Regions from separate parts of the Provencibacterium massiliense genome, predicted to be linked through region 1. Evidence: predicted binding sites of a transcription regulator. Region 1 holds the regulator's gene; the other holds the start of a gene.
What was found. The regulator Rex, encoded in region 1, represses fermentation and respiration genes when NADH is low (regulators of the CRP and FNR family bind a similar motif). The targets are predictions, from matches to a motif close to ATTGTTAANNNNTTAACAAT.
Positions count from the first base shown of each region.

Region 2: gap (type I glyceraldehyde-3-phosphate dehydrogenase) is a predicted target of Rex. The motif match lies at 11,202-11,221, and genes of this name have one in related genera.

Region 1 is NZ_FWCH01000012.1:1,554,926-1,569,690, reverse strand. Features, by position in the region: gene B5477_RS12585 (TrkH family potassium uptake protein) at 1-1,358, shown strand, start outside; gene B5477_RS12580 (SIS domain-containing protein) at 1,535-2,527, shown strand; gene B5477_RS12575 (C-GCAxxG-C-C family protein) at 2,624-3,076, opposite strand; gene B5477_RS12570 (hypothetical protein) at 3,069-3,743, opposite strand; gene clpB (ATP-dependent chaperone ClpB) at 3,804-6,410, opposite strand; gene B5477_RS12560 (alpha/beta fold hydrolase) at 6,633-7,565, opposite strand; gene B5477_RS12555 (hypothetical protein) at 7,595-8,038, opposite strand; gene B5477_RS12550 (isocitrate/isopropylmalate family dehydrogenase) at 8,283-9,443, shown strand; gene B5477_RS12545 (redox-sensing transcriptional repressor Rex) at 9,542-10,180, shown strand; gene B5477_RS12540 (GNAT family N-acetyltransferase) at 10,222-10,761, shown strand; gene B5477_RS12535 (helix-turn-helix domain-containing protein) at 11,097-11,327, shown strand; gene B5477_RS12530 (cytidylate kinase-like family protein) at 11,654-12,286, opposite strand; gene B5477_RS12525 (hypothetical protein) at 12,439-12,978, opposite strand; gene B5477_RS15230 (hypothetical protein) at 12,978-13,454, opposite strand; gene B5477_RS12515 (hypothetical protein) at 13,484-13,717, opposite strand; gene B5477_RS12510 (metallophosphoesterase family protein) at 13,894-14,373, shown strand; gene B5477_RS12505 (cation diffusion facilitator family transporter) at 14,457-14,765, shown strand, end outside.
Region 2 is NZ_FWCH01000011.1:212,486-227,250, forward strand. Features, by position in the region: gene B5477_RS04750 (anaerobic ribonucleoside triphosphate reductase) at 1-273, shown strand, start outside; gene nrdG (anaerobic ribonucleoside-triphosphate reductase activating protein) at 345-863, shown strand; gene B5477_RS04760 (peptide ABC transporter substrate-binding protein) at 1,322-2,821, shown strand; gene B5477_RS04765 (GNAT family N-acetyltransferase) at 2,835-3,275, shown strand; gene B5477_RS04770 (hypothetical protein) at 3,332-4,603, opposite strand; gene metG (methionine--tRNA ligase) at 4,953-6,947, shown strand; gene B5477_RS04780 (mandelate racemase/muconate lactonizing enzyme family protein) at 7,026-8,192, opposite strand; gene B5477_RS04785 (hypothetical protein) at 8,346-9,557, opposite strand; gene B5477_RS04790 (sensor histidine kinase) at 9,886-11,046, opposite strand; gene gap (type I glyceraldehyde-3-phosphate dehydrogenase) at 11,288-12,301, shown strand; gene B5477_RS04800 (amino acid adenylation domain-containing protein) at 12,935-14,446, shown strand; gene B5477_RS04805 (GNAT family N-acetyltransferase) at 14,446-14,765, shown strand, end outside.

The DNA.
Region 1 (14,765 bases):
CCTTCCTGATCACCATGGCCTGCACCGCGGCCGTGGGGCTGCTGGCGCTGCGGGTCAAGGCCCAGCATAAACAATTTTACGCTTTGGAGGGCTTCGTGGTCACGGCGCTCTCCTGGATCGTGATCTCGCTCTTCGGGGCGCTGCCCTTTTACCTCAGCGGGGCCATCCCCAGCCTGATGGACTGTTTCTTCGAGGTGGTCTCGGGCTTCACCACCACCGGGGCGAGCATTCTCAGCGACGTCGAGGCCCTCTCCCACGGGCTGCTCTTCTGGCGCAGCTTCACCCACTGGCTGGGCGGGATGGGGGTGCTGGTCTTCCTGCTGGCGGTCGCCTCGATCGGGAAGGGGGAGGGGCACGAGCTCTATCTGCTCAAGGCCGAGAGCCCCGGCCCGAACGTCGGCAAGCTCACCTCCAAGGTGGGGAAGAGCGCCAAGATCCTCTACGGGCTGTATGTCGTCTTCAGCCTGGTGGAGGTGTTGTTCCTGCTGGCAGGCGGCATGCCGCTCTATGACAGCCTGTGCACCATGTTCGCCACCGCCGGCACCGGCGGCTTCGGGATCAAGAACACGAGCATGGCCTTTTACCAGAGCTACTATTTGCAGGGCGTTGTGACGGTGTTCATGGCGCTCTTCGGGGTGAACTTCAACATCTTTTTCCTGCTGCTCATGCGGGAGTTTTCCCAGGCCTGGCACGACGAGGAGCTGCGCGTCTACCTGGGGATCATGCTGAGCTCGATCGCGCTGATCACCCTCAACATCCTTCCGATTTATGGGAACACCTTCGAGGCGTTCCACCAGGCCGCGTTCCAGACGGTCTCGATCATGACCACCACCGGCTTCACCACCACCAACTTCGACATGTGGCCCGAATTCTCCCGCAGCCTGTTGGTGCTGCTGATGGTCGCGGGCGCCTGCGCGGGCTCGACGGGGGGCGGGATGAAGACGGCGCGGCTGGTGATCGCGCTCAAATCGGTCAAAAAGGAGATCAGCCGCATGCTCCATCCCAGGCAGGTCAAGATCCTCAGGATGAACGGCAAGCAGCTGGACAACCGGATCGTCAAGGGCGTCTCCCTCTTCATGACCGCCTATTTCATCACGGTCGCCGCCTCCTTTTTGATCGTTTCATTGGACAACAAGAGCATGGTCACCAACCTGACGGCGGTGCTGTCCTGTCTCAACAACATCGGCCCCGGGCTGGACTTGGTGGGCCCGCTGGGGAATTTCTCCAGCTTTTCCAACCTGAGCAAGGCGGTGCTGACGCTGGACATGCTGCTCGGGCGGCTGGAGTTCTTCCCGGTGATCTTCCTCTTTAACCCCGCGGTCTGGCGGGTGAGGAAGCGGATCCACGAACCGGATTGAGGATAGGACCTAAACGGACATTGCTGATAATTCGCCAAAAGAAAAGCTTGTTTTTCGTCAAACTGCCGAAAAACAGGCTTTTCAAAGAATTTATCAGAATTCGCTTGACAGAACAATATAGAACATTATACAATGACCGTGGGTTCTAAATCTTGAGAAAACGGGAGGAATCACAAATGGAAAAAACCAGAGAAGAGTACACAAAAAGCATTAACGAAGGCGTAGCGCAGAGAGAGGCCGTTGAGAAGGCAGTTGCCGAGATCTACAAGAAGGGCTGCAAGAACGTATTTCTCGTCGGCTGCGGCGGAAGCCTGGCCGTCATGTCCCCGATGAGATACTTCATCGAGAAGTACTCCGAGCTGCCGGTTTATGAGTTCAACTCCAACGAGTTTGTGCACATGAAGCCCAGACAGTTCTGCAGCGAGTCCATGTTCATCACCTCTTCCTACACCGGCACCACCCCCGAGACCGTTGCCGCCGCCCAGTACGCCAAAGAGACCGGCGCGCACATCATCGCTTTCACCGGCAACCTCGAATCTCCTCTGGCCCAGACCGCTGATTACTCCTTCTCCTGCGGTTCCAAGCTGATCATCATGTATCAGATCATCTTCTACATGCTCCGCCTGCACGGCGACTTCGACCAGTACGAGGAGATGCAGGACATCCTCTCGAAGATCGCGGACGAGATGTACGATGCCAAGCTGGCCGCCGAGGATAAAGCCAAGGAGTTCGCCAAGACCTATAAGGACGAGAAGTTCTTCTTCGTCACCGGTTCCGGCGCGGGCTACGGCGAGTGCTATACATACGGCAACTGCATCCTCGAGGAAATGCAGTGGATCTATGCGCATCCGGTGCATGCCGGCGAGTTCTTCCACGGCGCGTTCGAGATGCTCACCGAGGAAAGCCCGATCATCGTGCTGCAGGGCGAGGACGCGACCCGTCCGCTGTCCGACCGCGTGCTGAGCTTTGCCAAGCGCTACACCAAGAAGATCATCCATGTCGACACCGCCGAGTATGCCGATCAGATGCCCAGCGTCAAGGGGATTTTCCGCGAGGTGTTCACCCCCTTCATGCTCACCGAGATCTTGGCGGTTTACTCCTACGAGCTGTCCGTCATCCGCAACCACCCGCTCAAGACCAGAAGATACATGTTCAAGGTGGAGTATTAATCTCCCCGGCAAACAGGGTTATAGCGGCCAGGGCGCATGCTTTTGCATGCGCCCTGGTTTTTTTACGGGGCCGGGGACGCTATGCGGCGTCCCCGGCTAGTTGCCTTTTGGGAAAAGCTCTTCCTCCAGTATTTCAGCCGCGCGGCGCACCAGCTCGGGGCAGGGGCGCTTTTTGTAGTACGTCCCGGTGCGCGCCTCGGGGGTGGGGGAGTCCGGCCCGGCCGGGAGCCCGAGCAGCTCGCGGCAGACGATCGAACCGTTCTCCTCCCGGTAGCGCGCGGCCAGCCGCTGGATCAGCTCGTAGTGCGCCTTTTTGGCGACGGGGTCCTTCGGGTCGCTGTAGCCGCACAGCAGCCCGGCGGCCAGGAAAATACCGCTCACCGCGCCGCAGACCTCCCGCAGCCGGCCCATGCCGCCGCCGAAGGAGGAGGCGAGCGCCGCGGCCGTCTCCCGGCTGAGCCCGCATTCCTCGGCAAAGGGGAGGAATGCCGCCTGCGCGCAGTTGTAGCCCTCCCTGAAAAGTTTTTCCGCCTGCTCCGGTCTAGTCATCCGTTTTGCCTCCCTGATCTTCAAGATAAGTGTTCCGCGCCGCGTCCCACACGTAGGGGACCTGCTCGTACTCCCCGGTCGCGTTGTTGTAGACTTGGGTGGTGAAGCCGTTTTCCTCTTGCACAAAGACGGCGCAATATTCATTGTCCCCCTTGCCATCGCTGGCAAAGATCGCGTAGGGCCCGCTTTGCGGAGTGATCGTCCCGTCGGGCGCGATGGTAAAAAGAGTGTAGCAGTCCGCCGTGCTGCCGGCCCACTGGCCGATGGTGAAGTCCGGGTTCCCGTCGCCGTTATAGTCTGCAAAGCGCAGCGCGAAGGGAAGGCCGACGTCGCTGAAAAGCAGCTCCTCCCGGCCGTCGCCCTCCAGCGCAAGGGAGGAAAGCGCCTCCCCGTCCGCCAGGACCTGCACCTCGCAGACGCCCTGGTAGTTTTCCTCGCCCAGGCCCCCGCCCAGGGCCACCTGATCGCCGGTGAGGAAGACCCCCTCACGCAGGACGAGGCGCACGGTCGCGCTCCTGCCGTCGCCAAGGACGGTATCCCCCTGCGCCAGCAGAAGATCGCGTACCGGCGCGCCCGCGGTCTCGTCCTGTGGGTCGCCCTGTGTTGTGCGGGCGCAGCCCGAAAGCAGGAAGGATACGGCAAGCAGCCCGGATAGGAAACGTTTCATGGTCTCCCTCCTTCATGACAAAGAAATGGTGGGGAACGAAAGCTCCCCACCATTGTAATCTTATTTTTCCCGGATGGCAAGGGCCCCGTTCTCGAGATAGATTTCCATCGCGGTGCCCGGCGCCAAGTCTTTCCCGATAATCTCCTTGGCGATCAGGGTTTCCACCTTGTGCTGGATAAAGCGCTTTAGCGGCCGCGCGCCGTAGACCGGGTCGAAGCCGCTGTCCACGATGAAGCGCTTGGCGTCGTCGGTGACGGTGAAGCTCAGCTGCCGCTCCTCCATCCGCCGTCCGAGGTCCTGCAGCAGCAGGTCGACGATCTTCATGATCTCATCCTTCTGCAGGGGCTTGTAGAAGACGATCTCGTCCAGCCGGTTTAAAAACTCGGGCCGGAAGGACTGGCGCAGCAGGGCGTTTACCTGCTCCTTGCTCTCCTCGCTGATCTCGCCGCCCTCGGTGATCCCGTCGAGAATGTAGTTCGAGCCGAGGTTGGAGGTCAGGATGATGATGGTGTTCTTGAAGTCCACCGTGCGCCCCTGCGAGTCGGTGATCCGCCCGTCGTCCAGCACCTGGAGCAGGACGTTGAACACGTCGGGATGGGCCTTCTCGATCTCGTCGAAGAGCACCACAGAGTAGGGCTTGCGGCGAACCGCCTCGGTGAGCTGGCCGCCCTCCTCATAGCCCACATAGCCGGGAGGCGCCCCGATCAGGCGGGAGACCGAATATTTCTCCATGTATTCGCTCATGTCGATCCGCACGATGTTGTGCTCGTCGTCGAAGAGGCATTCGGCCAGCGCCTTGGCAAGCTCGGTTTTCCCGACGCCCGTCGGTCCCAGGAAGAGGAACGAGCCGATCGGCCGTCCCGGGTCCTGGATCCCCGCGCGGGAGCGCAGGATGGCTTCCGACACCTTGGTGACCGCTTCGTCCTGGCCGATCACCCGCTGATGGAGGATCGGTTCGAGGTTTAAGAGCTTTTCTCGTTCGCCCTCCATCAGCCGGGCCATCGGGATGCCGGTCCAGCGCCCGACGATCCGCGCGATCTCCTCCTCGGTCACCTTGTCGCGCAGCAGATTGTCGCTGCTCGTGCGCTCCTGCTCGGCGATGGTTTCCTCGGCCTCCAGCTCCTTTTGGAGCGCCGGCAGCCGGCCGTATTTGAGCTCGGCGGCCTTGTTGAGGTCATATTCCCGCTCGGCCTTTTCGATCTGGGCGTTGACCTGCTCGATCTCCTCGCGCAGGTGCTGCACCTTGCCGATGGCCTGCTTCTCGTTCTCCCAGCGCGCCTTCATTTCGCCGAAGGTGGCGCGCATCTCGGCGAGCTCCTTCTGGATTTCCCGCAGATGCTCCTGCGAGAGCTTGTCGCTCTCCTTTTTGAGCGCGGCCTCCTCGATCTCATGCTGCATGATCTGCCGGGAGATGTCGTCCAGCTCGGTGGGCATGGAATCCATTTCGGTGCGGATCATCGCGCAGGCCTCGTCCACCAGGTCGATGGCCTTGTCGGGCAGGAAGCGGTCCGAGATGTACCGGTGGGAGAGGACCGCCGCGGCGATCAGGGCGTTGTCCTGGATTTTGACGCCGTGGTAGACCTCGTAGCGCTCCTTGAGTCCGCGCAGGATCGAGATGGTGTCCTCCACCGTCGGCTCGTCCACCAGCACCGGCTGGAAGCGCCGCTCGAGGGCGGCATCCTTCTCGATGTACTGGCGGTACTCGTTTAGGGTGGTGGCGCCGATACAGTGCAGCTCGCCGCGCGCGAGCATGGGCTTTAAGAGGTTGCCAGCGTCCATCGAGCCCTCGGTCTTGCCGGCGCCTACAATGGTGTGCAGCTCGTCGATGAAGAGGATGATCTTCCCCTCGCTCTTCTTGACCTCGGTGAGCACCGCCTTGAGGCGCTCCTCGAATTCGCCGCGGAATTTGGCCCCCGCGATGAGCGCCCCCATGTCCAGCGAGAAGAGGGTGCGCTCGCGCAGGTTTTCCGGCACGTCTCCGCGCACGATCCGCAGCGCCAGCCCTTCGGCGATGGCCGTCTTGCCGACGCCCGGCTCGCCGATCAGGCAGGGGTTATTCTTGGTTTTGCGGCTGAGGATGCGGATCACGTTGCGGATCTCGCCATCCCGCCCGATCACCGGGTCGAGCTTTTGCTGGCGCGCCAGCTCGGTCAGGTCCTGGCCATATTTTTTGAGCACGTCGTAGGTGTCCTCCGGGTTGTCGCTGGTGACCCGGGCATTGCCCCGCACCGTCTGCAGGGCATCCAGGAACTTGTTCTTTTGCAGATCGAAGCTCTCGAACAGCTTGCGCATCGAACGGCTGGGGCGCTCCAGGAGCCCCAGGAAGAGATGCTCGACCGAGACGTATTCGTCCTTCATTCGCTCTGCGATCCGCTCGGCCTCGGTCAGCGCCCGGTCGGTGTCCTGGGAGACGTAGATTTTCCCGCTCTCCCGCCCCGAGCCGCTCACCGCCGGCAGCTTTCGCACAAGCTGTGCGACCGAGCTCGTCATCATCTGGGGGTCGATCCCGATTTTTTTGAGCAGCTGCGGGATCAGCCCGCCCTCCTGCTCCAGCAGCGCCTGGGCGATATGCTCCTGCTCGATCTGCTGGTTTTGGTTTTCTATGGCAATGTTCTGTGCCGCGCCAATCGCTTCCATCGATTTCTGGGTAAGCTTTTGGGTGTTCATCTGTGATTCCTCCTCACTGGGGTAACATTTCTATTCTGCCCTAGTTTCTATTATAGTCATAAATATGAAAAGAATATGAATCAAAATGATTTATTTTGAAAATTAGTGAAATAATATTGTTCTTATCACTGGGAGCCAACCCTATGACGATTGCCCCCGGACGGTTCCTTTTTCACACAAAAAGCCCCCGCTCGTATGCGAGCGGGGGCCCGGCCGACCCGATTAAATCTCGTTCTCGATCCAGTCCAGGATGTCCCCATAGACCTCTTCGCGGTTGAGTTCATTGAGCAGCTCGTGCCGCGCGCCCTCATAAAGCTGCATTTCCAGGTCCTCGACCCCGGCGCTCTGCAGCCGGTTATAGACCTGCAGCACCCCGCGCCCGAAGTTCCCCACCGGGTCGCAGTCGCCCGAGAGCAGCAGGGTGGCAAGCCCCTTGGGATAATCTCTGGCCCAGCGCGGGGAATTTGCAACCTCCATCATGGTGAAGAGATCGAGATAGGCCGAGGCGGTGAAGCGCTGCCCGCTTACAGGGTCGGCAAGATAGCGGTCCACCGCCGCCTCGTCCCGGCTGAGCCAGTCGCTGGCGGTGCGCGTGGGGGTGAAACGCCGGTTCATGTTGCCGATGACCAGCTCGTGCAGCCGTTCGGGGCGGCAGAATTCGCCTTCCTTACGCAGATACCGCTGTGCGAGCAGGATCCCGAAGCCGGTCATCGGGTTCGGCCCGGCGGTGCCCATCAGGATCACCCCCGCCAGGGTGTCCGGGTATTTTACACAGTAGAGCCGCGCGATCAGCGAGCCCATCGAATGCCCCAGCAGGAAGATTTTGCGCTCGGGGAACATCCCCGCCGCGATGTGGCAGAGATGCCGCAAATCCCTGATCAGGCACTGGTAGCCGTTCTCGTGCGCAAAGTAGCCCAGCCGCTCGGGACTGCCGGCGCTCTTGCCGTGGCCGAGATGGTCCTGTCCGAAGACCGCAAGGCCCTGCTGCGCGAGATAGAGCATAAACTCGTGGTAACGTCCGATGTGCTCGAGCATCCCGTGGCTGACAAGCACGATCCCACGGATCTCCTCCCCCTCGGGGAAGTAGGCGACGGCGCTGATGTTGTCCTCGCCGTTCGCGCTGTGAAAGCTGATGGAACGAATATTGATGCGCATATCATTTCACTTCCTTTGATTGGCCCACATCAGATGGAGGCGGGCTTTGCCTTGCGCCGCGCCGGAATCTGCGCGCGGGTCACCTCGGCGGTATTCCCCTCGCCGTCCACCGTGAAGAAGCGCACATGGGTGAACTTGCGCCACACGTCGCAGAGGATGGAATCCTCCCCCTGCGGCAGGCCGGTGAGGACGTTCTGGGTCTTGTTATGCTTGATAAAGCTGATGATCAGCTTGACGGGGTCGTCCCCGTAGACGATGTTCATGGTGGCGTCATGGCTTTTGGAGACCTTGTAAAGATGCTCGAGCGCCAATGGATTCTGCGGGTAGCGCCCACTCTGTACGCTGAAGACGCACAGCTCGGTCTTGGTAATATCCGCCACGGTCTGCCCCGCGTGGATGATCCGCTCGCACTGGAATTGGTTTGTCACCAGCACCACGGTTTTGGGCGTCGCCTCTTTGCGATTGGCCGTCATGGCATTCTCCCCAATCTGTATCGTTGCGCTGCGGTAACAGCGTTCCATCATTATTATAACGTATCTTTGTGAAGAAATCATTACTGGCCTGTATTTTTTCCGCACAGGCTGTCGCATAATGGAACTTGCAATGCAGTATAAAACTTATTGTCATATAATTGACAATCGTTCCCGATTATACTAAAATAAAACCATTGAAGGAAGGCCATGTGTTGATTTTGAGAAGACCCCCAGGAGGTTTACTGTGGAAGATAAGCTCAGCGGCGCCACCGCCCGTTTCGAGCAGCTGGTAAAAGACCAGCTCGCCCGGGTCGAGCGGATGAAGGCGCAGAAGGATTTCATTGACTATAAAACGCTCGACCCCATCATCATCGGGGTGTGCGGGGGTGACGGGATCGGCCCGGTCATCACCGGCGAAGCGAGAAGGGTGCTCGAGTACCTGCTCGCGGACGAGGTGGGGCGCGGCAAGGTGGAGTTCCGTTCGATCGACGGGCTGACCATCGAGAACCGCGCGGCGCAGCATAAGGCCATCCCGGACGACGTGCTGCAGGAGCTCAAGGCCTGCCACGTCATCCTCAAGGGCCCCACCACCACCCCGCGCGCCGGGGACCCCTGGCCGAACATCGAGAGCGCCAACGTCGCCATGCGCAAGGAGCTCGACCTGTTCTGCAACATGCGCCCGGTCAAGGTGCCCAGCGAGGGGATCGATTGGACCTTTTTTAGGGAGAACACCGAGGGCGCCTACGCGGTGGGCTCTTGCGGGGTGAACGTGGACGAGGATTTGGCGATCGACTTCGTGGTCACCACCACCGAGGGCACCGAGCGGATCGCCAAGCTCGCCTATGAGTTCGCGGATAAAAACAAAAAGGACCGCGTCTCGATCGTGACCAAGGCCAACGTCGTCAAGACGACCGACGGCAAGTTTTTGAAGCTCTGCCAGGAGATCGGCAAGCAGTATCCGCACATCACCACCGACGACTGGTATATCGACATCCTGACTGCCAAGCTGATCGACCAGAAGCGCCGGCGCGATTTTAGGGTGTTTGTGCTCCCCAACCTCTACGGGGACATCATCACCGACGAGGCCGCCGAGTTCCAGGGCGGGGTGGGCACCGCGGGCAGCGCCAACATCGGCAAGCGCTACGCCATGTTCGAGGCGATCCACGGCAGCGCGCCGCGCATGGTCAGCGAGGGCCGCGCCCAGTATGCCGACCCCTGTTCGATGCTGCGTGCGGCGGTGCTGCTGCTCTCCCACATCGGGTATCAGCAGCAGGCCGACAAGCTCGAGCGGGCGCTGGATATCTGCATGTATGAGGAGAAACGCCTGAGCGTCACCGGGCGGGACACCGGCGCGACCTGCGAGGACTTCGGCGACTATGTGATGGAGACGATCACAAAGCTCTAGAATTGACACCGCGGGGGCAGACAGGACCGTCTGCCCTCGATTGGTTCTTTCGACGGATGGTCGCAATATGGGAAAATGAAGGGTTGGAAGGTGAAATAGTGGCACGATATGAAGGGGTCTCCCCATCGGTGATCCGGCGGCTGCCGCGGTACTACCGCTTTTTGGAGGACCTGCAGAAAAAGGACGTGCACCGCATCTCTTCCCGCGAGCTCTCCCAGCTGATGAACCTGACCGCCTCGCAGATCCGGCAGGACCTCAACTGCTTCGGCGGGTTCGGCCAGCAGGGGTACGGCTACAACGTGGACGCCCTGCTCGGGGAGATCGGCAACATTCTGGGGCTACATAAGGGATACAAGGTGATCCTCATCGGGGCGGGCAATCTGGGCCTGGCGATCGCCAAGCACATGTCCTTCGAGACCAAGGGCTTCAACCTGATCGGGATTTTTGACAAGCAAAAGGAGCTCATCGGCATGCCGGTGCGCCATCTGGTGATCTCGGACGTGAACCGGCTGGAGAATTTCTGCAAGACCTTCTCGCCGCAGGTGGCGATCCTGTGCATCCCGCGCGAGGAAGCGCCCGAGCTGGCCGACCGGCTGGTGAACTACGGGATCAAGGGCTTTTGGAACTTCTCGCACTATGATCTGGCGATGGATTATCAGGACATCGCGGTGGAGAACGTCCACCTGGGTGACAGCCTGATGACGCTGTGCTACGAGATCAGCGAGATATTGGAATGACCACAGGCGGGCTGCGGCCCGCCTTTTTTAAAGGAGACAGCATGGGAGAAATTGTGATCCGCTCCCTCGGCGTGCGCGACTGCGTACCGGGCCTGCTGCAAAGTTTCGAGCGCTACCAGCAGGTCACCAGGGTCTGGCGCACCGTCGGCGGGGAGCAGAGAATTGTGGATTGCCCCTTCACCGAGCACTGGAGCGGGGAGGAGAAGGACGAACTGGTGAAAAACACGCTCCTGCCCACGCTGCAAGCTGGCGGCGCGCTCTACGCCGCCTACGACGGGGAGACGGTGGCCGGCTTCGCGCTGCTGGAGGGGGCGCCTGCGGGCAGCCGGGGGCAGTACCGCATCCTCGCCGAGCTCTACACCTCTTATCCTTACCGCGGCAGGGGTATCGGGCGCAGGCTCTTTTTGCGCTGTGCCGATCGCGCGCGGGAGATGGGCGGGCAGTATCTCTATATTTCGGCCCACTCGGCAGTGGAGAGCATGGCCTTTTACCGGGCGATGGGCTGCGTTCCCGCCGGGGAGGTCAATCAGAGGCTGGCTGAAAAGGAGCCTTGCGACTGCCAGCTGGAGTGTAGGATTTAGCGGGGTTTCGCCCCCGTACGACGACCCCTTTCTTTTGTTTGAAAAGAAAGGGGGAAAGAAAGCAAACAAAGGAGGGGGTACCCCTCCTTGACCACCCCACGCGCGACCACGCGCGGACTATACACGTTTTCGCACGCCGCGAAATGCGAAGCCGCCCCCGACGTATGTCGGGGGCGGCTTTTTGCCCGCGCAGGCAACTGATCACTACAACGATGGTGCCCTTTCCCGCGCAGGCGCTCTATAAAAGTAAATTTTGTTAGTGCAGTCTTAGTGCAAAAGAGCCCTTGCTTAAAAAAATAGGGTACTATTAATCTACATAAGGGGAGGTGGGAGTCTTGCAGGACAGGGAATATGGATATATAAAAATAAAACTGGAAAAGGTCATCCGGGAAAGCGGCCTAAGCAAAAACAAGGTGTCCCACTTTTCTGAAATGCAGCGCACGCAGCTAAACACCTATTGCAAGGGCGAGTTGCAGCGCGTGGATTTGGTGGTGCTGGCCCGGATATGCCATACGCTAAGCTGCAAAGTCCAGGACGTTCTTGAATATGTGCCGCCTCAAAGATGATTCACCTGGTGTGGTTGGCATTTCTTTTGCGGGCCGAGCTGCAACCCGGTTTGCAGCTGCTTGGCTTCGCGTTCTGCTGTGTCCGGCGGCGCAGTCAGCTTTGAGCAGTGCGTGAGGGGGAACATAAAAAGAGGGGGATACTTCCCCCTCTTTTTCGTCTTTTCAGAGCCCTTTTCTTTGAAAAGGGCTTAATCTTCTTCTACGTCGAAAAGGTTACTCGGGGCGTGAGGCGGACAGCCCCACAAACGAAACTCCCGGTGTACAGCCGAGGAAATCCTCGGCCACCGGCCGCCCCGACACTGCCGCGCGGCGGCCTCGGATGACAATTAAAGAGAAATCCCCAGCTTGATTTCGAGATAGGCCTTGGTCAGCGCCACGCACTTGTCCCACCCCAGGTCGCTGGAATTGAGGCACAGGTCGTAGTTGTCCGCGTCCCGCCAGCTGTTGCCGGTGAAATAGCGGTAATAGTCCCCGCGGCGCTTGTCGGTCTTGCGGATAAAGCGCTTGGCCTCCTCCTCGTCGAAGTTGGGGTGTACCTCCATCGTCTTTTTCACGCAGTAATCGAACGGCGCGTGCACGTACAGGCGCAGCACGTTCGGGTAGTCGCGCAGGATGTAATCCGCGCACCGCCCCACGATGACGCAGCTCTCGGTGTCCGCGAGCTGGCGGATCACCTTGCACAGATAATTAAAGAGGTTCTGATCGCTCGTGAAATCGTCGCTCTCCGGGGGGATGACCTCCCCGGTGTGCACGCTTTTGGGCGCCTTGAGGATCAGGGGCTTTTTCAGGTTCTCGTCCGCCTTGGCGAAGAGCGCCTCGTTGATCCCGCTCTCGTCCGAGGCGAGGCGGAGCAGCTCGTCGTTGTAGAACTTGATCCCCAGCTCCTCGGAGAGCATCTTGCCGATGGTCTTGCCGCCGCTGCCGTATTCCCGCGCGACTGTGATCACATAGTTTTTCATATGACCGCCGTCCTTTCCTGTTTGCATGACGGATATTTCCTACCTTCAGTATAGGATATTGTTGGGGACAGGTCAAGGAGAAGGCGGCAATTTTTTATTGACGGCGCTCCGGGCAAATGAATGGCCACCGGCTATGCCGGTGGCCATTACAATTATAGCAACAGGTAGAACAGGGCGACCAGCAGCGTAAAATCCGCCTTTTCGTTCATCAACAGCAGCAGCAGCCCGATGAGCAGCAGCCGCTCGTTGTCGATGTTTAAAGCGTCGAGCACCTTCCCGATGGGGGAGTCCTCCCCGACAAAGTTCGAGATGACGTTCCCGAGGCCCTTCCCTTCGCCCTGCCCGAACTGGGGCAGGTGGATTCCCAGGTTCCCCGTCAGCTGGCTGAGAAGGGAGGAGACCGTGCCGCCGCTCTGTGTGCCCGCGGTCCCGCTATGCGCGCCGCCGCCCGACGGATGGTTCGCGCCGGCCGCCTGCGGGCCCGGTGCGTTTGGGGTGGCGTTGCCCGGGCCCTGGGTGGGGCCCTGCACCGGGATATGTATGGTGTCCTGCATGGGCGGCGAGATCACGGCGTTGGCCTGCTGCACCGTCTGGCGGGAGCGCTGCTGCATCTGGCGCACCCGGCGGATCGCCTCCTGCTGCATGTTGAGAAGATCCTTTTCGGTATAACTCACACCTTTCCAATCGGCCATCAGCCATCATCACCACCAAACAGATTGCCGAAGATGCCGGTCTCCTTGAGCAGGGGGAGCATCTTGACCAGCTGCATGATCCGGATCGCGTCGTCCACTTTTTTCTGCCGCTTCTCCCCGAAATGGGGCTTGAGCGCGAGCAGCAGCTCAACGTTGGAGTCCCGGGTATTGAGCCCCTGCAAAATCTGCGAGACCTTTGCAATGGTGTTTACATCCAGGCTGCCCAAGAGGTTGGCGGCCGCGCTGGGCGCCGCGGGCTGGGCGGGCGGCGGGGTAAACAGGTTTTGCAAAGGGGGAGCGGGCTGTGCCTGGGGCTGCGCGGGTTGTGCGGGAGGCGGTGCGGCGGGCGGCTGTGCGTCCGCCGCAGGGGCGGCGCCGTCTCCCCCCAGTCCCAGCTGGTTTGCCAGGTTCATGATCTGCTGCATGGTCTGGGGGTTGTTCAGAAGAGAACCGAGGGCCGAAGCCATATCTTCCATGCGCGCACCCGCCTTCCGTTTTTAGTCTGTTATTTCTGCATGAGTTTTCCGAGCAGTCCCTTGACCTGGGGGGAATTGAGGAACTGTTCGAGCTGCTGGGGATTGTTCAGCAGCTGGTTGACCTGGGCGGCCTTCTGCGGATCGAGGTTCCCGAGCAGGTCCTTGACCTGGCCCCCCTCGATCTGCTGGCGAAGCTGCTGGGGATTTTTCCCCAGCTTCTGCCCGGCCATACCCAAGAGGCTGTTCATGGCCTGCTGGGACATATTTGGGCCGCCTGACGGCCCCCGATTATTCTGATTCATCACAAAAAACTCCTTTCCACCGGCTTCTTACACCATGCTATGCCGCCGGGAGTTAATTTGTGAAAAACCTTTTATTTCCCTACATTTTATGATAAATTATAGGTATGTATGACGCGAAAGCAAAGGATGAAATCAGTATGAGAATTGTGGCAGTGGGGGATACCCACCGTGACTTCATGGGCCTGCGCGAGCTGATCGAGCAGCAGATGGACAGCACCGACCTGTTTATTCATACCGGCGATGGGGAGCGGGAGCTCGACGACATCCGCTCGCTCTATCCCGAGCTGCCGCTGCGCGCGGTCTGCGGCAACTGCGATTTATATTCCAGCGACCCGCAGGTGGATTTGATCGATGCGGGAGGGGTCAAGATTTTCGTCACCCACGGGCACGGCTTCGGGGTAAAATATTCGGTGGAGGAGCTCGAGCAGAACGCCCGCCGCCTCGGCGCGGCTATCGTGCTCTTCGGGCATACGCATTGCCAGTACTACCGCTATGACGAGGGGCTCCATCTCTTAAACCCCGGCAGCCTCTCCCATCCGCGGGGCACGTCCCGGGGGTACGCGGTGATCGAGATTCAAAACGGGCAGATTTTGTGCAACCTGGTGCAGCTTCGATAAGTGGGATATACCAACCCCGTCTCTTGGGCGGGCAGCAGGCAGGGGCGCTCCTGTCTGCTGTGTTTTTGAGGGAGGACAAATGGATGACGGAGTTTTTGATACGGCATTTCATCAAGGACAGCGGGCAGCTGGGCGACCCCAAGGTGCGCGGGCGGTATGGGCTGCTCTCCTCGCTGGTCGGCATCTGCTGCAACGCGGTGCTGTTTCTCTGTAAGTTCCTGATCGGCACCGTCTCGGGCAGCGTGAGCATCATGGCCGACTCGGTGAACAACCTCTCGGACGCGGGCTCGTCGGTGGTCACCCTGATCGGCTTCCGGATTTCGGGGCGCCCGGCGGACGAGGGCCATCCCTTCGGGCACGCGCGCGCCGAGTACATCGGCGGGCTGATCGTC
Region 2 (14,765 bases), on a different contig from region 1:
AACCTCGACGCCTTCGAGGCGATCGTGCGCTGCATGAAGGAGAGCGGCGTGGGCTACGGGTCGATCAACCATCCGGTGGACCGGGACCCGGTCTGCGGGTACACCGGGATCATCGGGGACGAGTGCCCCCACTGCCACCGCGCCGAGGAGGAGGGCCCGCACTTTGAGCGGATCCGCCGGATCACCGGATACCTCGTCGGGACGGTGGAACGCTTCAACAACGCCAAGCGCGCCGAGGAACACGACCGGGTCAAGCACAGCGTGGCCCTGTAAAAAAATGATTGAGGGCGGTCCGGGTTCCCGCATGGGCGCCGGGCCGCCCCGTTTTATTCGGAGGAAGAGGGATGGAGGAAAAGAAGATCATGGTCGCGGGGCTGGTGCCCGAGTCGATCGTGGATGGGCTGGGGCTGCGCTTCACCGTTTTCGTGCAGGGGTGCCCCCATCACTGCGAGGGATGTCACAATCCTCAGACCCACCCCTTCGAGGGGGGGAAGGCGCTGAGCGCCGGGGAAATCTTCAACCACATGGAAAAGAACCCGCTTATTTCGGGAGTGACCCTGTCGGGCGGCGAGCCCTTCTGCCAGGCCGAGGCGCTGCTCCCCTTGGCGAAGCTGGTCAAGGGGAAGGGGCTGCACCTTTGCTCCTACAGCGGGTACACCTTTGAGGAGTTGGTGGAGATGGGGAAGAGCCGGCCGCCGGTGAAAGAGCTCCTAGAGCTCTGCGACGTGCTGATCGACGGACGGTTTATCCTGGCCGAGCGCACCCTCGAAAAGCGCTTTGCCGGCAGCCGCAACCAGCGGGTGCTGGATGTGCGCCGCTCGCTGGAGGAAGGGAAGCCGGTGCCGCAGGAAGAGTGGCAGTAAGGCGGATAAATAGGATTTCCAAGGGTCCAAGGCGCCGATGGCGCCATGCCCTTTGGGCGGGTGAGGGCAGAGCCCGTGACTTTTCCGGATTGTTGGTACTCGCCGTGACGAAATCTTTCCAAGGATCAGGAAGGGAGCAAAAAGCTCCCAGTGGGAGGTTTTTGCGAGGGGAAACCCTATCAAGGGGTTTCCCCTCGGCCGCAGGGTTTGCCCGGCTGCGGGCTGGGGCGCCGTTGTACGGGCGAACCCCAGCCTGCGGCCGGCGGAAGGGTGGAGCTCGCTGTCCCCACAAACTACCATGCCGGTCCGACCCGATTTAACAATCGGTTCATTGCTTTCGACAAGCCGCATGCTATAATAAGGGCATGAAGAAGTATCTGCAAAGAATCCTGTCTTTATTTCTGATATTCTCGTTGATCTTGCCTCTGGCCGCCTGCAGCGACGGCACAGGGGCCGCCTTGCGTTATGATATTTCCACGGTGATTACCAACCTGGACCCGCAGTACGCCGACGGGGAGGACGCCAAGATGGTCATCCGCAACGTCTTCGAGGGGCTGTTTTGCTACGACGAGGAGGGCAAAGCCGTACCCGCCGCCGCCGAGAGCTATGGGATTTCGGCCGACGGGCTGGTCTACACCTTCCAGCTGCGCGAGGGGATGCACTGGTCGGACGAGGCGCAGACCCCCATCACTGCGAACGATTTTGAATTCGCTCTCAAGCGCCTCTATAACCGGGACTATCAAAGCCCGTTTGCCGACGATTTCCTCTGCCTGAAAAATGCGCAGGCGATCCTCGGCGGCAGCATGCCGCCCTCCGCGCTGGGGGTGAAGGCGACGGGGACCTACACCTTGGAAATCACGCTGGAATACCCCGCCCCCCAGCTGCCCGAGCTGCTCTGCTCGACGGCCGCCATGCCCTGCAACGAGGTGTTTTTCACCGAGACCAAGGGCCGCTACGGCCTGTCGGCGGACATGCTGCTGTATAACGGGCCCTTCTATGTGCGGCTCTGGGAGCCGGAGGAATACATCCAGCTGCGCAAGAGCGATGATTACCGCGCGCCGCAGGAGACTTATCCCGCGCGGGTGACGCTCAGCGTCACAGACGGGCAGGAGCATTTGCGGCGCTTCCAAAGCGGGAAGACCGATGCGGCGGTGCTCAGCTATGATGAGCTGCAGCAGCTGAGGACGCAGCAGATAAACTATGAGCAGTTCGAGGATACCGTCTGGGTGATGGTCTTCAACCAACGGGTGCCGTTTTTAGAAAACCGCAACGCCCGCAAGGCCCTTGCGGGGGCGGTAAACCATGCCGCCTTTGCGCCGCTGCTGGGCAATGACCTGATTGATTCGGCCACCTTCCTGCCCCCATCGCTGACGATCTACTCGGAGAGCTACCGCAAGCTGGCCGGCTTTACGCGGGAGGGCAGCTACCGGCCCAAGGAGGCCAAAGAGAGCTGGGCCAGGGCGCTGCAGGAGGCCGGGGAGCCGCCGGTGCTCACCCTGCTGACTGCCGAGGGCTCCTCCCACCCGATGACCGCCGGGGCGGTGCAAAAGAGCTGGCGGGACGATTTGGCGCTGGTGGTCAACATGGAGCAGCACCCGCTCGATGAGCTGAGCGCCCTGGTGCAGGACGGGCAGTACCAGATCGCCATCCTGCCCATGCGCCCGGCCTCCTCCCGGCCCGAGGAGATGCTCGCGGACTTCCGCTCGGGCTCGGGGCGCAACCTGGCGGGGTACCAAAGCAAAACTTACGACGCGCTGCTCGAGAGGGCTGAAAAGGCCCGCGGCAAGGAGGAGCTGCTCGCCGCCTGCAAGGAGGCTGAGGAGCTGCTTTATCAGGATGCGGTGCTGGTGCCGCTTTATTATCAGACCAGCTACTATGTGACCCCCAAAAAGGTGAGCGGCATCTATTTCTCGCCCTTCGCCGGGGAGATCAGCTTTCAGAAGGCGGTCAAGAAATGAGAGGGTGGATAACATGGAGATCAGGAAAATGACGGCGGACGACTACGACGGAGTCTACCGGCTGTGGCTGGACACGCCGGGAATGGGACTCAACAACCTCGACGATTCGCGCGAGGGGATCGAGCGGTACCTGCGGCGCAATCCCGGGACCTGCTTCGTCGCGCAGAAGGAGGGGCGGATCGTCGGCGCGATCATGAGCGGACATGACGGGCGCCGGGGCTATATCTACCACACGGCGGTCGCCGTCCCCGAGCGCCGGCAGGGGATCGGCAGCGCCCTGCTCGCCGCCGCGTTCGATGCGCTGGAGCACGAGGGGATCAACAAGGTCGCGCTCGTCGTGTTCGGACGCAACCGGGACGGCAACCGGTTCTGGGAGGCGAACGGGTTCACGTCCCGTGAGGATTTGGTGTACCGCAACAAGAACATCCGGGAGTTTATCCGCAACGATACCTGACAAAACCGCGCACGGCAGGGGATACTGCCGTGCGCGGTTTGTGGTTTCAGCCCGGTTCAGTGGGTCTGGAACACCTTGAGGGTGGGGTGGGAGGCCCCGGGCAGGAGCTCCCAGGCGCTGCCCTCCTGCCCGATGGAGAGGGCGGGCAGGTTGGAGGCTGTGGCGAAGCCGGAGGCGGCGAGCTGCACACAGCCCGCATCCAGCCCGCCGGCGTTGGACAGGCCGAAGGCGTGAGAGGCGCTGGCGCTCTGCCAGTAGCAGCCCGAAATGGAGGCGGTCCCGCCGCTGTTGGGCTGCACGCCGCCGATGAGCCCGCCGGAAGCGGGGCCGGATACGGTGGAGCCTAAGGAGTAACAGCGCAGGATGCTGCCTGAGTCGATTGCGCCGACCAGCCCTCCAGAAAAGCTGCCCGAGTTGTTTGCGGTGCAGGAGATGGTGTAGCAGTCGCTGACCTTCTGGCCACCGGAATAATAGCCGACCAGTCCGCCGGCGGTGAGGCCGCCGACGGTAATGGACGAGTTTTGAGCATAGCAGCGATCGATGGAGCCTGTGCTGAGGCCGCAAAGGACGCCGCCGTTGTCTCTGGAAGTATAAAAGGAGGAGTCGGTCACACCGAGGTTTTGGATAGTCCCGCTGTTGCGGCCAAACAGCCCGGGATAATTCTGCGTTAGGGAGCAGGTGGCGTGGCTGACGGTGTAACCGCCGCCGTCGTAGGTGCCGGAGAAGAGGGCGGAGGAGATGCCGATCGGCGTCCAGTTGCCGTTAGCGGCGTTGCCGTCGCTGTCGTAGCCGGTAAGGTCGATGTCGTTGATCTGCAAAAAGCAAAGTCCCGCATCCAGGTGGCGGTTCAGATGCTGCAGCTGCGCCGGGGTGCTGACCCGGTAGGGGCTTTGCATGGTGCCATTTCCGGCGTAGAAGGCCCCGGCCGTCCCGGCGGCACAGCCGCAGGTGGGGGCGGTGGTGAAGGTTTTGCTGAGCGTCCCCTCTCGGTCCAGCCCCGCGCGGCCGGGGGCGACATGGGCGGTGACCTTCAGCGTATAGTCCGCCGGACCTGCGGGATCGACGGCGCAGGGGAGATGGACCGTGACCTGCCCGGCGGCGGTGATCGTGACCCGGGCCTGCACCATGGGGGAGCCGGCGGCCGAGGCACCGGGATAAACCTCGAAGGTGTAGTCCTTTGTGCGCGGCGAGCGGGTGAAAGGAATATTGAGCCCGTAGTCGCATTCTTCGCCCGATAGGAGCTCGACGCTCAAGCCCGCCGCGGCGTGGACGCGCGCCGGGCAGGCGAGCAGGATCAGCAGGCAGACGGCAATCATCAGCTTTTTCAAAGGGGACCCCTCCTGATTTGGGGCAGAGAAAAAGACCGTTAGCAAGGACTGCTGGCGGTCTGTACCGGGCGGGAAGGGGGTGGATTTTGGCCGTTTTCCTTGCAAAACCCGCCAGAAAAGGGTATAATTAGAGTAACATTACCAGTTGCTGGATCGGATTATGAAGGAACTGGAAAAATTGGCGAGAAAAAAGGCCCCAAGCAGTCCTTGCTAGCGGTCTTTTTTGTTTTTTCGCCCTCCCGGCGGGGGATGGAATTTCGCCGCCTTCCGTCAGGGAAAGGTTGTATTATCAGGGCAAAAGTGGTAAAATAACAAAACAGCTGCAAGCAGCCCCCGCATCAAACCGAATTTGGAGGAAAGTAAAATGAGCAAGACATTCTACATCACCACGCCGATCTATTATCCGTCCGGGCAGCCGCATATCGGGCACGGCTACTGCACCGTCGCGGCGGACGCTATGGCGAGGTATAAGCGAATGCAGGGGTTTGATGTCATGTTCCTCACCGGCACCGACGAGCACGGCCAGAAGATCGAGGACAAGGCCAAGGAGGCCGGGGTCACCCCCAAGGAGTATGTCGACAGGATCGTCGCCAATTTCAAAAAGCTCTGGGAGTGCTTTGAAATCTCCAACGACCGCTTCATCCGCACCACCGACGACTACCACGTCGAAGCGGTGCAAAAGATATTTCGGCGCCTCTACGAGCAGGGGGACATCTACAAGGGCGAGTACGTCGGTAAGTACTGCACCCCCTGCGAGGCGTTCTGGACCGAGAGCCAGCTCGTCGACGGCAAGTGCCCCGACTGCGGGCGCGAGGTCGCCGAGGCGCACGAGGAGGCCTATTTCTTCCGCCTGTCCGCCTATGCCGAGCGGCTGGTGAAATACTACGAGGAGCACCCCGATTTCATGGAGCCGCAAGCCCGCTTTAACGAGATGGTCAATAATTTCATCAAGCCCGGGCTCGAGGATTTGTGCGTCTCGCGCACCACCTTCAAGTGGGGCATCCCGGTGACCTTCGACGAAAAACATGTGGTCTACGTCTGGGTGGACGCGCTCTCCAACTACATCACGGCGCTCGGGTACGAAAACGAAAAATACGATGATTTTGACAAGTACTGGCCTGCCGACGTGCACCTGGTGGGCAAGGAGATCATGCGCTTCCACGCGATTATATGGCCGGCCATCCTGATGGCGCTGGGCCTGCCGCTGCCCAAGAAGGTCTACGGCCACGGGTGGCTGCTGATGGACGGGGGAAAGATGAGCAAGAGCAAGGGGAACGTGGTCGACCCGTTCCTGCTCTGCGAGCGGTACTCCACCGATGCGATCCGCTACTTCCTGCTGCGGGAGATCCCCTTCGGCTCGGACGGCGTCTTCTCCAACGAGGCGCTCATCGGGCGGATCAACTCCGACCTTGCCAACGACCTTGGCAACCTGGTGTCCCGCACCGTGTCGATGGCGGGGAAATATTTCGGCGGCACCCTGCCCGCCGAGCGGGAAGCGGACGCGCTGGACGACGAGCTGATAACCCTGGCGCAGGGCCTGTGCGGGCGGGTCGAGGCGGCCTATGACGGGATGCAGTTCCCGGTCGCGCTGACCGAGATATTTAAGCTGGTCAGCCGCTGCAACAAGTATATCGACGAGACCATGCCCTGGAGCCTGGGCAAGGATGAGCAGAAACGCGCGCGGCTGGCGAGCGTTTTGTATAACCTGCTGGAGTGCATCCGGATCATCGCGGTCCTGATCACCCCCTGCATGCCCGCCACAGGGCCCCGGATCCTTTGCCAGATCGGGGCCGGGGAGGAAATCTCTTCCTGGGAAAGCGCCGGGAAGTTCGGGCTCTTGCCGCCCGATGTGACGACCAGCAAGGGCGAGGCGCTCTTCCCGCGGATCGATGCGAAGAAGGAGCTCGAGGAGCTCGACGCGCTGGTGGAGGCCCAGAAGGCGGCGGCCAAGGCGGCGCTGGAAGCGCCCAAGGCAGAGGCCAAGCCCGGGGAGAAGGAAGCGAAGGCCGAAGTCCCCGGGATCATCACCATCGACGACTTTATGAAGGTCGAGCTGCGGGTGGCCGAGGTGACTGCCTGCGAGCCGGTGCCCAAGGCCGACAAGCTGCTGCGTCTGGAGCTCGACGACGGGCAGGGCGGCCGGCAGGTGGTGTCGGGGATCCACCCGTGGTACGAGCCGCAGGACCTCATCGGCAAAAAGGTGGTCGTGGTGGCCAACCTAAAGTCCGCCAAGCTGCGTGGGGTGGAATCGAACGGCATGATCCTTGCCGCTGACGCCGGGGACAGTGACGTGCGGGTGGTCTTTATCGACCATGACGTGCCCAACGGGTCGAGAATCCGCTAAATGAAAAAGGCGCAGCGCGCATAAAAAGCATAAAAGCCCTCCTGCCGGCATGCCGGCAGGAGGGCTTTTCGCGGCGGGTCATCCGATGGTGACCACCTCGCCGTCCCGAAAGGCGGCATCGGAAATTTCGTTGCCGATCCCCGGGAGGTCGGGCACGGTGCATTGGCCGTCCACCGGCTGGTAGTCGAAAACGGCCAGCGCGCGCATCCTGGGGCCGATGGTGTTCACGTTGTACTCGTGGATGACGAAGTTCGGGATGGCGCATTCCAGCTGCAGGGAGGCCGCCGTCAGCAGGGGGCTGCCGCAGACGTGGATCTGCACGCCGGCCTCGTAGATATAGGCCAGGTCGCAGATTTTCTTCGCCTCGGTGATCCCGCCGCAGGTGCCGATGTCCGGCTGCGCGATCTGCAGCGCGTCCTGACGAAAGCACTTGTTGTACTGCCAGCGCGAATAAATCCGCTCGCCGCTGGCGATGGGCAACCCGGTCTCCCGGTGCACATAGCGCAGCAGCTCGGCGTGGGGCGTGGTGGGCTCTTCAAAGTAGAATATCCCGTACTCCTTGGCCATGTTGCCCATCTGCACGGCGGACTGCGCGTCGGTGTAGCAGTGGTTCTCCAGGATGATGTCCACCCCAGGGCCGACGGCCTCGCGGGTGGCGGCGATGCGCGCGCGCAGCATCTGCATTTGGCGCGGGGCGAGCAGGCCGGTGCGCTCGGCGTCGGTGAAGCGGCCCGCATCCTCTTTGAAGTTGAAGAAATCGATCTTCACCGCGTCGAAACCCTTGTCCACCGCGGCTTTGGCTTCGCGCGCATAGTCCTCCGGCTTCCTGGCCGGCTTGCCGTCCCAGCCGTTTTGCAGCTGGCTGGCATAGGCGCGCAGGCTCTGGCGCTGCCTGCCGCCCAGCAGCTCGTGCACCGGCGCGCCGTAGGCCTTGCCCTTGATGTCCCACAAAGCGATATCCAGGGCGCTGATCCCGCCGAAAACGACCGGTCCGCCGTTTCGTCCCCAGAAGCAGTCCCGGTAGAGCTTCTGCCAGACGGCCTCGTGCTCGAGCGGGTTCAGGCCAATCAGCCGCCGGGCGAGGTCCTGCAGCATCCCAAAGGCGGCGCGCTGCGCGCCGCCGTAGGAGAGGGCCGCCTCGCCGTCGCCGTAGATCCCGCTGTCGGTATACACGCGGCAGAGCGGCGGGGTCCAGCCGAGCTCGACCGGTTTTGCGAGGAGCAGATCAATTTTTGTGATTTTCATGGGAGCACCACCCTTTCCGTTCTTCTGTAGAAATCATAATTCGCCCGCTCTCAAAACGCAATATACTATGAAATGAATGAGCGGATCATTGTTTTCATAGCAATCGAAAACAAGGGGCCGCATAGCAGCGCTATGCGGCCCCTTGCGGGATGGTTAACCGATACTGCTGACCTGGGAGTTGCCAAAGCTGCCGCCGCTGTTGGGGGTATAATTCCCGTAACCATAGAGATAGACGGCGTGGCTGGGGCTCGTCCAGCGGCAGTTTTGCAGGACGATGGACCCTTCCGCGTATCCGGAAATCCCTCCGGTGTAGGCGGCGGTGTTGGCCGCGGACGAGGCGCATTCGACGAAGGAGGAATCCTTGCTGTAACCGGTGATGCCCCCGGCGGTGCCGTAGGTATGCAGCTGCTTCACCGTGCCGCCGATAACCTTGCACCGCAGGGCGCTGCCGGAAAAGACATTGGATACCAGACCGCCCACTTTATACCATTCCCCGCTTGCCTGTACCGTCGGGTTGGTGACGGTGCAATCCTGGAGGACGGCGCCGCCGCTCAGCTGGGCGACGAGGGAGCCGGCATGGGCGGACGACACGGCGACATAGGGGGAAACTAAGGCGGCGTTTTTGACGATGCAGCCGCTTCCCGAGACACTGGCAAACATCCCCGCGGCATCACTGGAGAGGGAGGCGTCGGTGATCCGAAGGCCGCTGATGGAACAACCATTCCCGTCGAAAACGCCGCCAAAGGACGAAATGGGCGTCCATGTCCCGCCAAGCGCGATGTCCTGTACCTGCTTAAGGCTGCTGGCATTGTGCTGCTCGATGTGTGCGAGCTGGGCGGGGGAGGCAATCAAAAACGGATTGCCCGGGGAGCCGTCCCCGAAAAAGTAGCCGCCCTGAGCGCTGGAATCACACCCGCAGACATAGCCGGTGGTGTATTCCCTGGTGATCCGCCCGGCGGTATGGAAGCCGCTTTGCGCCGCGGGCACGTTGGCCGTTGCGGTGATGACAAAGGTTTCGGGCCCGGCCAGGCTAAAGTCCGCCTGCAAAAAGACGGCGGAGGTGCCGCCGCTTGTCTCGACGGAATCGAGGATGGTACCGCTGCCCTTCCTTTGCAGGGTAAAGGTATAGGAGCCGGCATGCCCGCTCCCGGTAAAGCGCACCGTCAGCCCGCGCACCGGCAGCGCGGCGGCCACACGCGCCTGCGCTTTTGGGGAGGCCTGCACCCTCGGCAGGGTTTCCTCGTCGAGCAGCGCGGTCTCCACCTCGATGGAGGAGCCGACAGTCTCCCCGGCGGCCCCCGCCACGGACACCGTTCCCAGGACCAGGGTGAGAGAAAGAAGAATCGAACCAAGTTTTTTCCACATAAAAATGCCCCCAATTTGTTTGGTGGCACAAACCATACACCCGGGCCCGCCATGACGGGCCCGGCCCACCGGCCGCTGCGCCCGGCAAGGCGCAAGACAACAAAGCCCATCCATCTTACCGGGTAACATGGATGGGCAAAGCCTGCCGTATACTACGGCACAGCCGGCATATGCAATTTTGCCCCCAATTTTGAAGGCGGAGCCACCGATCCCCCCATCGGACACCGCCCTATCCCCAAGCGCCGCCGGGCCTTACCCCTAAAATCCGGCAGCGTCTACCAGAATTATACAGGATTCACCACCGCATTGCAAGAGGAGCCGGGCAAAATCAGGGCTCGGGGGTGCGGCAGACGTCGGCGAGCAGGATGTGCACCGGCGAGAAGCGGTCACAAATATAGTCGGCGCTGTTCGGCGCGCGCAGCACGCCCTCGCCCGAAAAGCCCTCCTGCTTCTGGCGCAGGGGGAGGGTGAGCACCACCTTGGTGCCGCTGCCCTCCACCGAGTCGATCATCAAGGTCCCGCCGTGGGCGGCCATCGAGAGCTTGGCCACCGTCAGCCCCAAGCCTCCGCCCGCGGCCTCGTAGCCGGTCGGATCGTGGCTGAAGAAGGGGTCGCAGATATAAGGGTAGATTTCCGGCTCGATCCCGAGCCCACGGTCCGTCACGGTGATCCGAGCGCTGCCGGAAACCTCCTCGAGCGCGAGGGTGATTTCGTTGTCCGAGCGGGTATAGCGCAGCGAATTCGAGAGCACGTTGAGCAGGGCGTTTTGCAGCTTTTCCTGGTCGCACTGGCAGAGCAGCGGCCTCTCGGGCAGCGAGACGTGCAGCGGGATTCCCAGGTCCTGCGCCAGCATTTGGACGGCATCCCCGAGCTGGCGCAGCAGCTCGCGCAGGTCGACCGTGACCGGCTCGAAGGGGTTGATGGCGCTGGTAAAGCGGGTATATTCGGTGAGATTCACGCAGTGGCGCAGAATCTTATAGCTGTTCTGGTTGATGTGCAGCAGATGCTCGCGCAGCGAGCGCTCCTTTTTGAGCTCCTCCATCCGGGACATGGCCGAGAGGGAGGCGAAGATGGAGGAGAGCGGCCCGCGCAGCTGGTTGGAGAAGGTGGACACCACCCGGTTGGCACCCAGCGGGTCGAGCGCGGTGCCCTGCGCGTTGGCCGGGCTGAGGTGGACGAGCGCAAATCGGGTTCCCCCGAATGTGCAAAACGGCACGAAGAAGAGCTCGGTGGTGCCCAGCGGTAGCCGCCCGGTGCTGACCGTCACGCTGCGGTCTGCGCAAAGCTCCTCGCCCACCCGATGGCGGTCCTCCGCCGAGAGCATGGACGAAAGCCCGTCCGGAACCTTGAAGCTGCCGTAGAGCGCGAGCGCGCGTTTGTTCGTCCAGACTATACGCAGTTCTTCGTCCACCACCGCGGTCGGTTGGCTGGAGTCGTCATACAGATCAATAACCGTCCGCGCATGCGGGCAGTCCTCCCATATTCCCATATTTTCATTTCCCCAAACAGTGTTGATTTTTGCTTTTCTCTCTATTTGTTTATGTATTCCGGAACCCATTATACATGATGTGCGCCGGGCTTGCAATCTTTTCGCTTGCATGCGGCCGGGACGGCGCTGCGCAGATATTACAAAATTTTAAAAAAGAGGTTAAAAGTTTGTCAATCGGCTTGTAGTTTTCACAAATATGGTATAGAATAGAATCAGCTTAAAATATGGGAGGTAGATTCCAATGGCAATTAAAATTGGTATTAATGGTTTCGGCCGTATCGGACGTCTTGTTTTCCGCGCGGCAATGGCGCAGCCTGATGTGTATGAGGTCGTGGGTGTCAACGATCCGTTCATCGCGCTGGACTACATGGTCTACATGACCAAGTATGACTCCATCCATGGCCGTTTCGACGGCACCGCCGAGATCAAGGGCGACAAGCTCTGCGTCAACGGCAAGGAGATCTGCGTTTTTGACAAGATGAACCCTGAGGAGATTCCGTGGGGCGAGTGCGGCGCTGAGTACGTCGTGGAGTCCACCGGCGTGTTCACCACCATCGACAAGGCTTCCGCCCACCTGAAGGCCGGCGCGAAGAAGGTTGTCATCTCTGCCCCCAGCAAGGATGCCCCGATGTTCGTCATGGGCGTCAACAATGATAAATACGACAAGAGCATGGACGTGGTTTCCAATGCGTCCTGCACCACCAACTGCCTGGCGCCTCTGGCCAAGGTCATCAACGACAACTTCGGTATCGTCGACGGCCTGATGACCACCGTTCATTCCACCACCGCCACCCAGAAGACCGTTGACGGCCCTTCCAAGAAGGACTGGAGAGGCGGCCGCGCCGCTGCGGGCAACATCATCCCGTCCTCCACCGGTGCTGCGAAGGCGGTTGGCAAGGTCATCCCCGAGCTCAACGGCAAGCTGACCGGTATGGCGTTCCGCGTTCCGACCCTGGACGTTTCGGTCGTTGACCTGACCGTCAACCTCGCGAAGCCCGCTTCCTACGATGAGATTTGCGCCGCGGTCAAGAAGGCTTCTGAGAACGAGATGAAGGGCATCCTCGCTTACACTGAGGATATGGTCGTCTCTTCCGACTTCATCACCGACCCGCACACCTCCATCTTCGATGCGAAGGCCGGTATCGCCCTGACCGACAAGTTCGTCAAGCTGGTTTCCTGGTACGACAACGAGTGGGGCTATTCCAACAAGGTCCTGATGCTCATCGAGCACATGAACAAGGTCGACCACAAGTAAGAACCATTGATACCCAAATAGAACGAAAAAAGCCGCGGCATTGCCGCGGCTTTTTTTATGCACATAATTAGTTTAATGAGTAAATTGCGGGTTCAAACTGATACGGTTCATCAAAGTCAACCCAATAATAAAATATTTAATGAGGATATTAACAAAAATTCTGTCATTAGTAAATAGTGATTTTGAAAATTAGTAGATATACTTGCACACGCTCTTTTCCATAACGAGCAGCATGATGTTATCATTGGTATATAAGATAGAGTGCAAATAGTAGTTTTATCCTGACCCTGGTATTTCTCATTACCCAGATATTTTAAGTATTTATAGAAGGAAGATTTAACCATAGTTGTCAAATTAATACTTAGTCGTTTACCTTGCCAACCCCAATTTGGTGTTATTCATGATGCTGTTAGAGTTTATAAAAGTAAACATAAAAAAATACAGATAAAAAATGGGTACTTAATACTAAGCAAAACGAATTAATTGCTAAAATTCGAATAAACCCTACAAATATATAAATTATATTTGCGATATATTTTATTTTGTGTTATTATATGCTACGCATAAATAATATTTTGATTTTTTGTAAAATTTTACAATTTGCAACTTTTTACTGTATGTTAGGAGAGTTTTATGAATAATCTTATTGAGTACTTGGAAAATATTGTCCATAGATTTCCGGATAAACCGGCTTATGTCGATGAACAGAAATCAATTACATTTGGACAACTATTACTACAAGGGAAGAATATTGCCACACAAATTCTTATTTGCGTAAAAGAAAAGATAAATCAACCCATAGCAATTTTAATGGATAAGAGTGCGGATATGATTCAAGCATATTTATCAGTAACATATAGTGCAAATTTTTATACTCCTCTTGATACGACCTCTCCTGTCTCAAGATTAAAAAAGATTGTTGATGTTCTTAATCCCACAGCAATCTTAGTCAGTGACAAGTATGTAAAAAAAGCCCAGGATATTGGTTTCTCTAGTGAAAAAATTTTAATTTATGAAAAAGTAATTTTGGAAGCATACGACGAATTGATGATTAAACATGCTTTAGATAGAAAATTGGATACAGATCCAATTTACACTCTATTTACTTCTGGGTCCACAGGAACTCCAAAAGGAGTAACAATCTGTCACCGTTCAGTAATTGATTATATCGAATGGGTATGCGAAACATTTTCTATTTCGGAAAATGATGTCTTTGGTAATCAGGCCCCCTTATATTTTGACAACTCAATTCTTGATATTTACTCCACTTTAAAAACTGGTGCAACCATGTGTTTAATACCAGAAAAGCTATTCATGTTTCCCATTAAACTTATTGAGTATTTAAATCAGAAAAGAATTAATACTATATTTTGGGTCCCTTCCGCCCTTATTTACGTTGCTAATTCAGGAGTTTTTAACAAGATGAAGCCTGAGCATTTAAAAAAGGTTCTTTTTTGTGGAGAGGTTATGCCAAATAAGCAGCTGAATATTTGGCGTAAAGCCTTACCCGAAGCACTCTATGCAAATCTTTATGGACCGACAGAAATTACTGACGCTTGTACATTTTTCATTGTAGACAGGCCAATGGAAGATAATGAACCTTTGCCGATTGGTATTCCCTGCCGTAACACAGATATATTGGTCTTAAATGATAAAAATGAATTAGTCATAGGTGAAGAGAAAGGAGAGTTATGTGTTAGAGGGTCCTCATTAGCACTAGGTTACTACAATAATCCAGAAAAAACAGCTTCTTCTTTTGTGCAGAATCCTTTGAATTCCCATTATCCTGAATTGATTTATCGAACCGGTGATATAGTGAAGTATAATGAAAATCGCGAGTTGATTTATTTATGCCGCAAAGATTTTCAAATAAAACATATGGGACATCGTATAGAAATTGGAGAAATTGAAACGGCCGTATTGTCATTGCCAGATGTTCAAAATGGTTGCATCATATACGACGATGCAGAAGATAAAATAGTTCTTTTCTATCAGGCAATCCAAAATATTGATCGGGACATATTAACTGCATTGCGAAGGTTGTTACCCAAATATATGCTGCCAAACAGGTTAGTACAAAAGGAAAAACTTCCTATGAATCGAAATGGGAAGATAGATCGAGTATTACTTAAGGGGATGCTGTGATGTACAAAGTATCCAGCATGGATCTTTATAATAGTCTTGTTCTCTCTTTTCAAAACAATCATTTAAAGACGCACTCTAATTGTTCATTGCTTCCCAATAAAATACTAAAACTAATTCAAGATGGATTGCTTTATTATATTCAAACTTCAAATTGTTTGGCCTTTTTTCAAAATAACAACTTTTATTATGAAATGTGGTATTACATTGGAGAAAGAAAAAATGATTTAGTTGAGATCGTTTCGAACAAACCAGTACAAATTAGTGTGATTTATCAGATTGGATCCAACCGTATTGAATATGAACGTAATTTTTGGTTTAA